4 regions of the Sphingobacterium thalpophilum genome follow, and region 4 is predicted to be linked to each of the others. Evidence: riboswitches for the same ligand, from Rfam matches in the RefSeq annotation. Region 4 holds a riboswitch; each other region holds the start of a gene.

Region 1 (3,154 bases), 980 kb from region 4:
GGGAGGAAAAAAGTTCACGTGTGCTATGTAATTTTTTTACGTAGCAAACTTAGACACTTATTGGAACTTGGATTTCTTCACAAACGCCAATATGTTACGAAAAAAAGACATTTTTTCATCAATTCAAACAAAAAGACCAATATCTGCCAAGAAGTCCTTACAATATCCTTTTTTACAGCACATAAAAAAGGCCTTTCAAATCGTGATTTGAAAGGCCTTTCTCGATGGTATAATAATAGATTATCCGTATAAGGAATCTTCTATTGCATTCCACAGCTGGATTCTTTTTTGTAGCGCAATTTTACTGATCTCTTTCATTTCCGTCCATTTAACCTCATCGTCCTTGGCAAGATCTGTGATCATCTGCATCGCCAACGGTCCATGCTCGTCGCCGTCAAGATCAATATGGCGTTGAAAATAATAAATAAAGCTATCCAGATTGGCTGTAGGAAAGTTTGTTTTAATTTCTTCCAAAATAGAGGTAAACATTCCCGGAATAAGGTCTTCACGTCCGAATGTAAATGCAGCAGCAATTTTATGCACCTCGCCCTCAGCAATCACTTCGAATGTAAAATTCAAAAAGTCTTTGATCCGCTTGTCCAATGTGGTTGTTGCAATGACATCGAATATGTTGCTCGATTTTTTGGCTTGAGCAATAAATTTGTTGACCAGATGAAGGTCGGCACCCATGGCACCCATGGCGTCCAGATACATCTCAAAGTGGCTCAAACGGCGGCCATCAATGTATTCATCCGACTCCTCAGCCAAGACAATTTCGTTGATTAGATAGCGTGTTGATGGATGCTCACTCGCAAACCAAGGTAAAGTCGTACAGGTCAATTTAATCTGTAAAGCTTTTAGTAAAGACATAAAATCCCATACAGCGTACACATGCCCTTCTGTAAAAGAACGTAGATTCTTGATCGTTTTGATCTTACGATACAAAGGGTGTTGCAATAATACCTCGCGTTCGGCAGCAATGTATTCGTTAATTTCCGCAATTCTATTCATGGCGCAAAAGTATTGTCTTATCTCTGTTTTTAAAAGTATTTTCGATGAGATTACAGTAACATGATAAATTTTTCGCCCAGCTATCCGCTTCATAACCAAATCACAGCCAACAACGCGCCTCGCCTTTGACCTCCCTATTCCTGTTGTTAGCGCTCATTTACCCTTAAAAACAAAAATATTTTTTATTATAAAAAATAATCTACTATATTTGTAGAGTATTCAGAATTGCATGATGCAATACCAACCGAGTGGAGGCACCGCGGTGGTAAATTAATACGGGTTTCGACCAAAATAAACGTCACAGAACGATTATTTTCCCAACAAGATCTGGATACAGTTTATGGTTTAATCCTTTAAATTTTTAAATTGTATGGCTACTACAACAAATCTTTACCAACACTTACTGGAAAAATTCAGTTATTACTCAACAGATGAACTGATCCAGCTCAACAATGACACGATTTTAGGACAAGGCTGGGGTTCAGCCAAGGCAACCTTTAGAACAGCTTTGATCAGTACGTTCTCCAAAAGAGGATTGGATCTTTCCAACATCATTTCCAAGGAAGACGGTTTTACCTCGGTGAAGCATGTTCCTGTACGCTTGGAACAGAATGTCCTGATTCCTTTACAATAATCTTTATCGGCAAAAAAAGGTAGGCCTAGCCTACCCTTTTGTCAATGAGTGATGATATTTTAAGGTATGATTGAGTGAATGTGCGGTCTGCCGGGCATCGTCCTGATAGGACGATAAATCTTGGCAGGCTCTGATATCTGCTACATCCACCTTGTTTCTTACTTTGCTGATGACCTGATTTAATTCCGATTTCCAGTTGCCCGGATCGCCAAAATCGTCCACCCAATTTTTGTTGATAAACCTTTTATAGTTCAAAAGCAAAATATACAATTCCTCACCACTGCCGGCGCGATTGATTGACGTGCGCCAGTTCTCTAATTTTTCTTTAAAACTCATAACCAGCAATATACAAAAAAATATTTGGATTCCAAAATAGTTGCATTTGAAACGGATAAGGATAACGAGAAATAAAATGATAAAATGATTAAACCTTCGGTGAATTATCTTGGTCATAAAGGAGGGATTCAATATAAATATCATATTATAAAACAGATACATTATGGCCTTTATCCACTTAAAAAATATGCTTGTTATTTCCTTTGCATTGCTATGTATATTGGAGAAAAGTATTGCTCAACAAGGTCGTCACAATAAAAGATCTACGTCTCAGACGACGTTTCGACATGACAGAGAAAACGATTATGTCAACATAGGCAACCGGATCTTCTACAGGGATAAGATGGTCGAAGGTGTCGATGCACGATCTTTCAAAGACCTTGGCAATGCTTATGCAATAGACAACTGGAATGCCTATTATCGTGGCGTTAAGATTAAAGATGTATCGCCACATTCTTTCCAATCACTTGGTTGGGGATATGCCAAAGATAGTTGGAATGCCTATTATCGTGGCGTTAAGATTAAAGATGTCTCTGCGCCCAGCTTTAAAATACTGGATGAAGGATATGCCAAAGACAGTTGGAATGTCTATTATAGAGGCAATCGACTAAAAGATGTATCCGACCAAAGCTTTGTTCTTCTCGGCGATGGATACAGCAAAGATAGCTGGAAAGTCTATTATTTTGGTCAGGAGATAAAAGATGCAACTGCTTTTACATTTAAATATCTGGGCAAAGGTTATGCGAAGGATAGCTGGAATGAATATTATAGAGGAAAAAAATTAGAATAGAAAATAGACCACGGGATTATTCTATTGAATAATTCCAATTTCCTAATACTTTCGGTATCTCCCAGGATTCGGCTTTGGTCTTGTAATTATTAAAGTGACCTTTTTCCCAAGTGGTAATATGGTAACCTTTACAGAACTTACAATAATAAGCCCTTTTGCAGGCATCTTTACCCATCCTGTGTTTGATACGTTTACCATCCAGTTTGTTTCTCATCCGGGATCTGAACTTAAAGTGAAGCATTGCCCATTGCGCCTCAATTAAAGAAGGAAATCCAACTTTACCAGTAGCTCGGCATTTCCAGGTATTGTCCCTTACTTTTTCCATAATCTATCTATTAAAGTTTACCTAATATATTTTATTGCTCTTTTTCTATTGGCACCTG
Region 2 (3,154 bases), 960 kb from region 4:
TTCAGACAAAAGAAAGTTTCGGAAATGAAAACAGATTTCATCAACAACATGACGCATGAGTTTAAAACACCTGTTGCAACAATTATGATTGCCAGCGAGTCACTTAAAGATCCAGACATCAATGCCGACCATAAGCGCGTTCAGAAATTGGCTAATATCATCTACGACGAAAATGTTAGACTCGGAAATCACATCGAACGTGTGCTTGACCTAGCCCGATTGGAAAAGGAAACATTAAAGTTAGACCAGGTGGATGTGCATATTAATGATCTTGTTTCTGCAGTAACGGACAGCATGCAGCTACGCATGCAGAATATTGGTGGGAAATTCAGTATAGATCTCGCAGCGACCAAGGATATTGTCGTCGGTGATGAGTTACATTTTTCGAATGTATTTTACAATTTATTGGATAATGCCATCAAGTACAGCAAAGGAGATTTACATGTCAACATCAATTCAAAAAATGTTGGTGATACCATTGTTATCACCATTGCCGACAACGGTATTGGGATGAGTCGGGATCACCTGCAAAAGATTTTCGACCAGTTCTACCGTATTCCAACTGGAAATGTTCATAATGTCAAAGGATTTGGTCTTGGCTTAAGTTATGTACAGGACATCCTGAGAAGGCTGAACGGAAAAATTACAGTTAAAAGTGAAAAAGATAAGGGCACGACCTTTGAAGTAATTTTGCCTATTAAAAAATAAAACGTTCCTTTTTTGTATATTTCCTCTTTAAAAAATTTCAAAGGTTGAGGAAAGCTGATTTATCAGCATCAAGGGACATTGGTGAAAATTAATATAATCATTATGCAAAAGATATTATTAGCAGAAGATGATCCTAATTTGGGGGATCTTTTAAAAGACTATCTCGAATTAAAGGGAAAATTTGACGTCACATTATGCACGGATGGAGATGAAGCGATTTCTCAATTCAAAAAAAATAACTACGACCTCTGTATTTTCGATGTCATGATGCCAAAAAAGGACGGATTTACAGTGGGGCGTGAAATCAGAAAAACAAACAATACTGTTCCTATTATCTTTGCCACAGCAAAGGGGATGATGGAAGATAAAACCGAAGCCTTTGAATTAGGGGGAGATGATTATATCACAAAACCTTTTCGAGTAGAGGAATTATTGCTCCGCATCAATGCTTTGCTGAAACGCAGTGTTCGAGACAAAGAAGAGGAAGTGGTTGCCGATAAATTTGAAATTGGCGATTATTTCTTTGATTATACAAGTCAGCAAATTTCTTACAAAGGACAGATGCAAAAACTATCCACTAAAGAAGCGGAACTACTGCGCTTGCTTTGTTTAAAGAAAAATGATGTGCTGACCCGGGAAGAAGCTTTATTAAAAATTTGGCATGATGACAACTACTTTACGGGTAGAAGTATGGATGTATTTCTCAGTAAACTTCGTAAATATCTAAAAGAAGATAGTAAAGTTGAAATTGTCAATGTGCACGGAAAAGGTTACAAACTTTTGGTGAGCTAAAAGAATGGGGAATGAGAAACAGTCATTCCCCATTTTTTATGCTACACAGCGTATTGAAACATGACATACACTAAATCACGGATGAAAAGAAAAGAACAAAACAATTTTATCCTTAGTAGAATATAAAAAATTGACGCACTTTTATAAAAAATTTGCATTTCAAAAAGAAATGTTCTAACTTAGCGTCGCTTATAGAGAAAGGCAGAGGGAATAGACCCGATGAAGCCTTAGCAACCTGTCCCTTGACAAGGTGCTAAATTCTACCCTACTTGATATGGGAATGATAAGCCGAAGTCACCGAATTCTAGTGTGTCCTTCTCTCTCTAGCAAGAAATATAGTTGAAAAAGAAATATTAAAAACATTCATTATGTTATTGACTAACAATTTAGGTTACCCTCGTGTGGGCGCGTTCCGCGAATTGAAAAAAGCCAATGAGGCCTATTGGGCTAAAAAATCTTCTGTTGAGGAATTATTGGACACAGCAAAAAAAATTCGTGAAGGCAATTGGAAAACACAAAAAGATGCTGGAATAGATTTGATCCCTTCCAATGATTTCTCTTTTTACGATCAAGTATTGGATTTAACCCTTACTGTTGGTGCAATTCCTGCTCGTTACCATTCTTTATTGAATAAAGTAGACAACAATTACAGCTTAGATCTATATTTTGCCATGGCGCGTGGTTTCCAACAAGAAGGAATCGACGTGACTGCAATGGAAATGACCAAGTGGTTGGATACCAACTACCACTATATGGTGCCAGAATTCACAAAAGATCAAGAATTCAAATTGACGTCCGAAAAATTCTTAAATGAATATAACGAAGCAAAATCATTGGGCATCGATACTAAACCAGTTCTATTAGGTCCTATCACTTACCTTTTGATCGGTAAAGAAAAAGAAGCTGGCTTCGACCGCATCGATTTATTGGATAAACTTGTTCCAGTATATGAGCAAATATTAGCTAAACTAGCTGAGGCCGGTGCGCAATATGTTCAGATTGACGAGCCTTTCTTAGCATTGGATTTAGATGCTAAAGTAAAAGCTTTATATCAACCTACTTTCGAAAAATTAGCTGCAGCAGCAAAAAATATCAAATTAATCGCGACGACTTACTTCGAAGCTTTAAAAGACAACGAAGATATCGCAGTTAACCTACCTATCCATGCTTTACATTTGGATTTGGTACGCGGTGAAAACCAATTGGATACGGTACTAGCTAAAGTTCCTGCTTCATTAACATTATCTTTGGGTATTGTTGAAGGCCGTAACATCTGGAAAAATGATTACGAAAAATCATTGGTTAAAATCAAACAAGCTGTTGATGCATTAGGAAAAGACCGTGTATGGGTAGCTCCTTCTTCATCATTGTTGCACGTTCCTTTCGACTTAGACAATGAACACAATGAGCAATCGCTACCAGCTGAAGTAAAAAACTGGTTAGCATTTGCTAAACAAAAATTAGCTGAGGTAAAAGACTTAGCCGTATTAGCAGAAGGTGAAGTTGATGCTGAAACAGCAAAACGCTTCGAAGCGAACAAAGCTGCCGCTGAAAGCCGTCGTACTTCTCCACTGATCCACAAACCAGAGGTTAAAACACGTACAAGCAATATCACTGATGACGATGCGAAACGTACTTCAGCATTTGCTGACCG
Region 3 (3,154 bases), 1.8 Mb from region 4:
ATCGTTTGAATCAAACAATTCACCTGTTCCAAAAAGACCTGACCACCAATCCAGTACATCTGCATTGGCCGTTAGTGCATGGCAAACCCAGATCACATTACTGCGATCAGCGTTGGGTTTGCCAAATGTTTCATAACTGATTTGTAAATCAGTAAGCTCTCTTCCATTTTCAAATACAAAAGGCTCCGGGTGCAGATAAATATGCTTACTCATTTTACGTTTAAGTTTAAGCCGAAAAAATCTGATTATTTAATTTTATCAAAAGCTTGTTGTAAATCAGCTTTGATGTCATCAATATGTTCTATTCCTACAGAAAGACGTAATAAACCTTTGAATACTCCAGCATTGGCTTGATCTTCATCACTCAATTGTTGGTGAGTAGTCGCTGCTGGATGGATAATCAATGACTTTGTATCACCGACGTTGGCCAGGTGACTGATCAATTCTAAGCTGTCGATAAAGCTATTGGCCTTTTGTGCTGCGTCACCTTTGAGCTGGAAAGAAAGCACTGCACCATAGCCATTTTTAAGGTATTTTTGTGCGTTAGCGAAGCTCGGAGAGCTTTTTAAGCCCGGATAGTTTACTTTTTCTACCTGTGGATGCGCCTCAAGCCATTTAGCTACCTCTAAAGTGTTGTCTACATGGCGTTGCACCCGTAAAGACAGGGTTTCAAGCCCTTGTAATAATAAGAATGAATTGAAAGGAGAGAGTGCTGGCCCGAAATCCCGAAGCCCTTCCACACGTGCCCGAATGGCAAATTGAATATTTCCAAACGGTCCGCCTTCACCGAAAACTTCGGAAAAAACTAAGCCATGATAGCCTTCAGATGGTTCGGAAAATTGAGGGTATTTTCCATTGCCCCAATTGTAGTTTCCGCCGTCGACGATGACACCACCAATGCTTGTACCATGTCCACCGATCCATTTAGTAGCCGATTCAACCACCACATTCGCACCATACTCCAAAGGTTTAAATAAATATCCCCCAGCTCCAAAAGTATTATCGACGATTAACGGTAAGTCATATTTTTTTGCTACTGCAGCAATTTTCTCAAAGTCTGGAATATTGAAACTTGGGTTTCCAATTGTTTCAACATAGATGGCCTTTGTTTTATCATCAATGAGGGCTTCAATTTTATCTGCCTCGGCGTCCGTTGCAAATCGAGCTTCGATGCCCAGACGTTTAAAAGAAACTTTAAACTGGTTGAATGTACCGCCGTATAAGTTGGATCCGGCAACAAAATTGTCACCACTTTCCAAGATATTATTTAATGCAATAAACTGTGCCGCCTGGCCAGATGCAACAGCAACAGCCGCGACTCCACCTTCAAGTGCCGCAATACGTTGTTCGAAAACATCCGTGGTAGGATTCATAATCCGTGTATAAATATTGCCGAACTGCTTTAATGCAAATAAGTTTGCGCCGTGTTCGGCATTTTCAAATACAAAAGATGTTGTTTGATATATAGGAACTGCTCTAGATCCCGTAGTAGGGTCAGCGACTTGGCCAGCGTGAACCTGAAGAGTTTCGAATTTTAAATTTTTGTTTGAAGACATAATATATCAGATTTTAAGGGTTCAAAAAGAAATTGCTAAGTAAAAAGAGAAGCATACACACCTCCTTGAAGGGTCTGTTAAATCTTTATCCAAGAAAAAGGAAATGATTCTTAACAAGCGTGGAAGTGCATATGCGTACGCATTCGCATCAATACAGTTGTATGATGGCTTACACTTTCGCTTATCGTGCGGCTCACTTGTGTTGAACCTGAATTTTTAATGGACTTCAGTAGTTTAATAATCATTGTCTTATGTTATTTATATGCTCCAAAACGATATTGTTTTGGACAGGAATTGGCACCTTTTCAAACAAATTGAAGGTTGCCAGTGGGTCATTGAGCCAGTCTCTCGCCACTTCTTTATAAATCAAGACCTACTGATTAAGGGAGGTGTTGATTAGAAATCTTCTTTCGAAGACGATACAAATATAAACTCTTTTTTTATTAAAGCAAAAGAAAAGCTGTTTTTTAGTTAAAGGAATTTTGAATAACATACCGATCGGATCGCATATTGTCCGATGAAACTTGATAAGTAACTGCCAATCGGGTATTATGATTTCTTTAAGTTGATCCGTTCTGCAATTTGATTTAAATCTGTTAAAAGAGGTTTAAGTGCATCAATTCTACTATGGATATCATACGTCAGGTGGTGATTCGTCTTTTTGTTTAACGATAGCGAAAGACCCACCAAATGGGAGTTGACCTGATAAGAGAGTGCCTGAAAATGGTGGATATGTGACCAATCCATCCATTTGTGTTCGGGTTCTTTTTTCATTTGATTGATAGCGTCTGAAAATAGCGCCATGGCAGTCTGCGCTTTTTTTCTAGCCAGTCGTATATCAAACGAACTTTGTCTCTCGTCCGACAGACGGTTATTGATGATCTGGAAATAATGTTCGTTGTAAAGGGATACTTCTTTTGCCAGCTGAACCATGCCTGTGCTCTGGCGTACGGGGATCAAGAAATAACCTGCTATAGCCAAGAATGCTCCAATGAGTGTGAAAAGTATTCGGCTGCCTAAAATGAGATTGATATTGCCTTCAAACAAATTGAGCGCAATTACAATTCCCAAGGTAATAAAGATGACACTGACCATATAATTAGATCGATTGAATAAAAAGAATCCGAAAAGACCTAATGCAGCTATGGTAAGAAGAGCCGGGAGAAAATGAATAGCAATTAAGCAGAATATGCCAACGATTATACCCGAGAATGTGCCTACAATACGCTCTATATTACGCTTTTTTGTCATTGAAAATGCTGGTCTGGCAACAATAGCGATCGTCAGTAAGATCCAATAGGTATATTTAAAATCCAAAAATAAAATACCGATCAATGCGCCTGTTCCAAAAAGAAGAGCCATCCGAACGGCAAATCGAAAAAGCGGGTTATTCAGATGGAGTTTACTTTTTAGATCAGCAAGATTGCGCAAAGGTCGATTGATAAATTGTTGGTACTCACTGCTGTCAATCTTATCCTGGATTTCCTGATTTTGATAAAAAGCCACCTGAATTCGGTTGAGCACTTCAATAATTGCTTCGATGTTGCTTATGATCGAACATAATATACTTTTTGCTTGACCGGCCTGCTCTTCTTGAA
Region 4 (3,154 bases):
TCCTACCAAGAAAGCTTTTATTGTACCTTTCGCATTAACCTGTCCTGCTCTTCTGAAATAGACAACCATCGCTATAGCCGGAATTGCCAACAGATTTAATAGGTGCACTCCGATCGAAAGGCCCATAACAAAAGCAATAAAAACCAGCCAACGATCGCTACCTTCCTCATCTGCACGGACTTCCCACTTTAAAATTGCCCAAAAAACAATCGCAGTACACAATGAAGACATCGCATATACCTCGGATTCAACAGCCGAATACCAAAATGAATCACTGAAGCAGAAAGCCATTGCACCAACTAAGCCCGCAGCAAAAATTTGGAAATAATTCGATAATTGAACTTTCTCTTGCCTGTTGAGTATCTTTTTGGCAATTGCTGTTATTGTCCAGAATAAAAATGTAACAGTAAGCCCACTGCAGATTGCGGATCCAATATTCATCCAATAGGCGATTTTACCTGCATTACCCAAAGCCAGGTTGGAAAATATATTCTGAATAAGAAGAAATAATGGTGCTCCCGGTTGGTGTGCCACTTCCAGCTTGTAGGCACAGGCAATAAATTCACCACAATCCCACCAGCTTACCGTCTTTTCAACGGTGGAGATATATACACATGTAGCAATTAGTCCGCAAGCAAAGCCGAGTAGAGAATTTAATCTAGTGTACGTCATAAGGTCAATTTGGTCTATTGTTAAAATCTTTTTTAGCACTTTAAGTTAAAAAGTTATCCTGACTCCAATAAGTTAATTAACACTATTTAACACAAGTATCTGACTATAAACAGGCTATTAAACCCTAAATATAGCGATCGACCTAAACCACACGATCAAAATTCTGGACATATTTTAGGCTTTCACAACGAATACTACCATAAAAAAAGGGAGCTTATGCGCTCCCTTTTCGTTTTATTTTTATGAGTTAGGCTAGTTTTTCAACAATCTTCTTTGTTGGACCAGGATTACTCATCGTATAGAAATGTAAAACCGGAGCGCCAAATTTAATTAGCTCCTGACATTGCTGCACCAACCACTCTTCACCTACTTGTCTGACGTCGGCATTCGTTTTACATGCTGAAACAGCATCGCTCAGTTCCTCCGGAATATCTAAATGAAATATCCTTGGTAAGGTCACCAACTGTTTTTTCGTTGTCAGTGGTTTTAACCCTGGAATAATAGGGACATGGATTCCGTTGTCCCTACATTTTGTTACAAACTCCTTGTATTTTTCAACATTAAAGAACATCTGAGTCACAATAAACTCTGCTCCCATATCGACTTTTTGTTTCAGGTATTTAAAATCAGTATTGAAATTTGGCGATTCAAAATGCTTTTCGGGATAACCCGCTACACCGATGCAAAAATCAGTCTTTTCCGATGTGATAATGTCTTCATGCAGATACTTTCCTTTATTCATATCAGTTACCTGTTCCAATAGATCTGTTGCAAAGGCATGTCCACCATCGGTCGGTATAAAATCGGCATCGCCCTTACGTGCATCGCCCCGTAATACCAAGACGTTATCTATCCCCAGGAAGTTCAAATCGATCAATGCATTTTCAGTTTCCTCTTTTGTAAAACCACCACATATCAAATGGGGCACCGCATCTACTTTATATTTATTCATGATTGCAGCACATATCGCCACTGTCCCAGGACGTTTACGATAGGAAACGCGTTCCAGTAATCCACTCGCATGCTCTTTATAGATATAATCTTCCCGATGGTAGGTTACGTCGATAAAAGGAGGTTTAAACTCCATCAGTTCATCCATGGTTTTAAAAATACTTTGGATGCCCTGCCCTTTCGCCGGTGGCAATAGCTCAAAAGAAAACAATGTTTTTCCTTTGGCATTCTGGATATGATCGATAATCTTCATTAAAAAACTGTTTTTAGTTTGGTTGGCTTACATCGAAACGCACACGTCGAGGAATCGTTTATCTACATGTAACTTATCTTTCCCACATGGAGTAGGGTAGAATTTAGCACCTTGAACAATACAGGTTGCTAAGGCTTCAACGGGTCTAGTCCCTCGGCCTTTCTCTATAAGCGTTGCTAATATCGTTTTAAAAAATCAAACGACAAAAATATTTTTTCGAAAAGGCAAAAATAGCGACAAAAAGACTGCAATAAATACGGCTTCGGATTCATTCCCATTCAACAACAGGAATTTAGGCTCCACCAAATATAAAAGGCTCTAAAAAAACAGATAAAATTAACGATCGAGGATCATCGACCGCGAAGAGACTGACTACGCCACAACAGGATTGGCTAAAGATTCGTTGCTAGGGAATTCCGCAGATTTCTGAGATAAAACGTGATCAATAAGAGTCCCCTAACATGGTACTCCTCTTTCGATCCATATTTAAAACCATCAAATAAATATTGGTAGGCGACTAATGCATTTTTTTCGTTGTAAAATAATTCCTTCCAAGAATCGGGTACATCTGCCCATGCCTTGAGCACAATGCCATTCTCAGCATACATAATGGGTGATTCAACACCATCCATTCGATAATCGTGATGTGTGCCTGAACTTGATATGTGTTGGAAATAAGCGATAGAATAATCTACAAAATTCAATGCCCTGGCTTTTATCTCCTCTTCACTTTCTGATTTTACAGGGGCATTTCGCCATAGATTTACCTGGCTATCAAATTTGCTCGGAGTCTCCCGGATAGGGGTTTTATCTAACACAAAGTTGATATAAAGTTTTTCGCTAGTGGGTACACGTGCTGAGCTAAACTGTGAAAAATCACCTCTCAGCTGAACAAAATCGTTTTTTACCTTAACAATATCCAAAGCGAGACTACCCTTTTTCTCATCGGTCAATTCTAATCGATCGCCGTTAAATCTATACTTACCGTAGAGTAAGATATCATCGATCGCCATCACAAACTTATCTTTATCACGGAGGGAGAGAAAGGACCGATATATCGTCGGGTCATTACCATAGACATCTGCCTCCACATTTTGGGGTGATTCTCTTTTTACTTTATGATACTCCTCATTTGAATAGCCCAATATCATTTGGTAATTGCCTTCAGGAAAGTCCTTTTTCTTCCCAAAGAAAGCACAAGAAGACAACGAGAATAGGAATAGCAGCAGTAATAACGGTTTCAAAATAAATCAATAATTATGGCCAGTAATAATATAC

The links. Region 4 has a riboswitch for S-adenosylmethionine ahead of metF (methylenetetrahydrofolate reductase [NAD(P)H]). Riboswitches for the same ligand answer to the same signal wherever they lie in the genome.
Region 1: it holds a riboswitch for S-adenosylmethionine, as region 4 does, so the genes downstream of both, AACH28_RS22115 (5-oxoprolinase) here and metF (methylenetetrahydrofolate reductase [NAD(P)H]) in region 4, are expected to answer to the same signal.
Region 2: it holds a riboswitch for S-adenosylmethionine, as region 4 does, so the genes downstream of both, metE (5-methyltetrahydropteroyltriglutamate--homocysteine S-methyltransferase) here and metF (methylenetetrahydrofolate reductase [NAD(P)H]) in region 4, are expected to answer to the same signal.
Region 3: it holds a riboswitch for S-adenosylmethionine, as region 4 does, so the genes downstream of both, AACH28_RS00280 (O-acetylhomoserine aminocarboxypropyltransferase/cysteine synthase family protein) here and metF (methylenetetrahydrofolate reductase [NAD(P)H]) in region 4, are expected to answer to the same signal.

What each region holds. Positions count from the first base shown of each region.
Region 1 is NZ_CP151087.1:5,005,222-5,008,375, reverse strand. Features, by position in the region: gene AACH28_RS22125 (TolC family protein) at 1-18, opposite strand, end outside; gene AACH28_RS22120 (DUF3050 domain-containing protein) at 241-1,011, opposite strand; SAM-I-IV-variant riboswitch at 1,222-1,315, shown strand; gene AACH28_RS22115 (5-oxoprolinase) at 1,382-1,645, shown strand; gene AACH28_RS22110 (hypothetical protein) at 1,676-1,981, opposite strand; gene AACH28_RS22105 (DKNYY domain-containing protein) at 2,145-2,771, shown strand; gene AACH28_RS22100 (hypothetical protein) at 2,788-3,096, opposite strand; gene AACH28_RS22095 (hypothetical protein) at 3,128-3,154, opposite strand, start outside.
Region 2 is NZ_CP151087.1:3,071,225-3,074,378, forward strand. Features, by position in the region: gene AACH28_RS13620 (HAMP domain-containing sensor histidine kinase) at 1-708, shown strand, start outside; gene AACH28_RS13625 (response regulator transcription factor) at 811-1,500, shown strand; SAM riboswitch class I at 1,687-1,790, shown strand; gene metE (5-methyltetrahydropteroyltriglutamate--homocysteine S-methyltransferase) at 1,869-3,154, shown strand, end outside.
Region 3 is NZ_CP151087.1:60,460-63,613, forward strand. Features, by position in the region: gene metX (homoserine O-acetyltransferase) at 1-213, opposite strand, end outside; gene AACH28_RS00280 (O-acetylhomoserine aminocarboxypropyltransferase/cysteine synthase family protein) at 246-1,556, opposite strand; SAM riboswitch class I at 1,812-1,924, opposite strand; gene AACH28_RS00285 (FUSC family membrane protein) at 2,106-3,154, opposite strand, start outside.
Region 4 is NZ_CP151087.1:4,026,320-4,029,473, reverse strand. Features, by position in the region: gene AACH28_RS17855 (DUF2723 domain-containing protein) at 1-672, opposite strand, end outside; gene metF (methylenetetrahydrofolate reductase [NAD(P)H]) at 920-1,876, opposite strand; SAM riboswitch class I at 1,947-2,049, opposite strand; gene AACH28_RS17845 (hypothetical protein) at 2,269-3,120, opposite strand.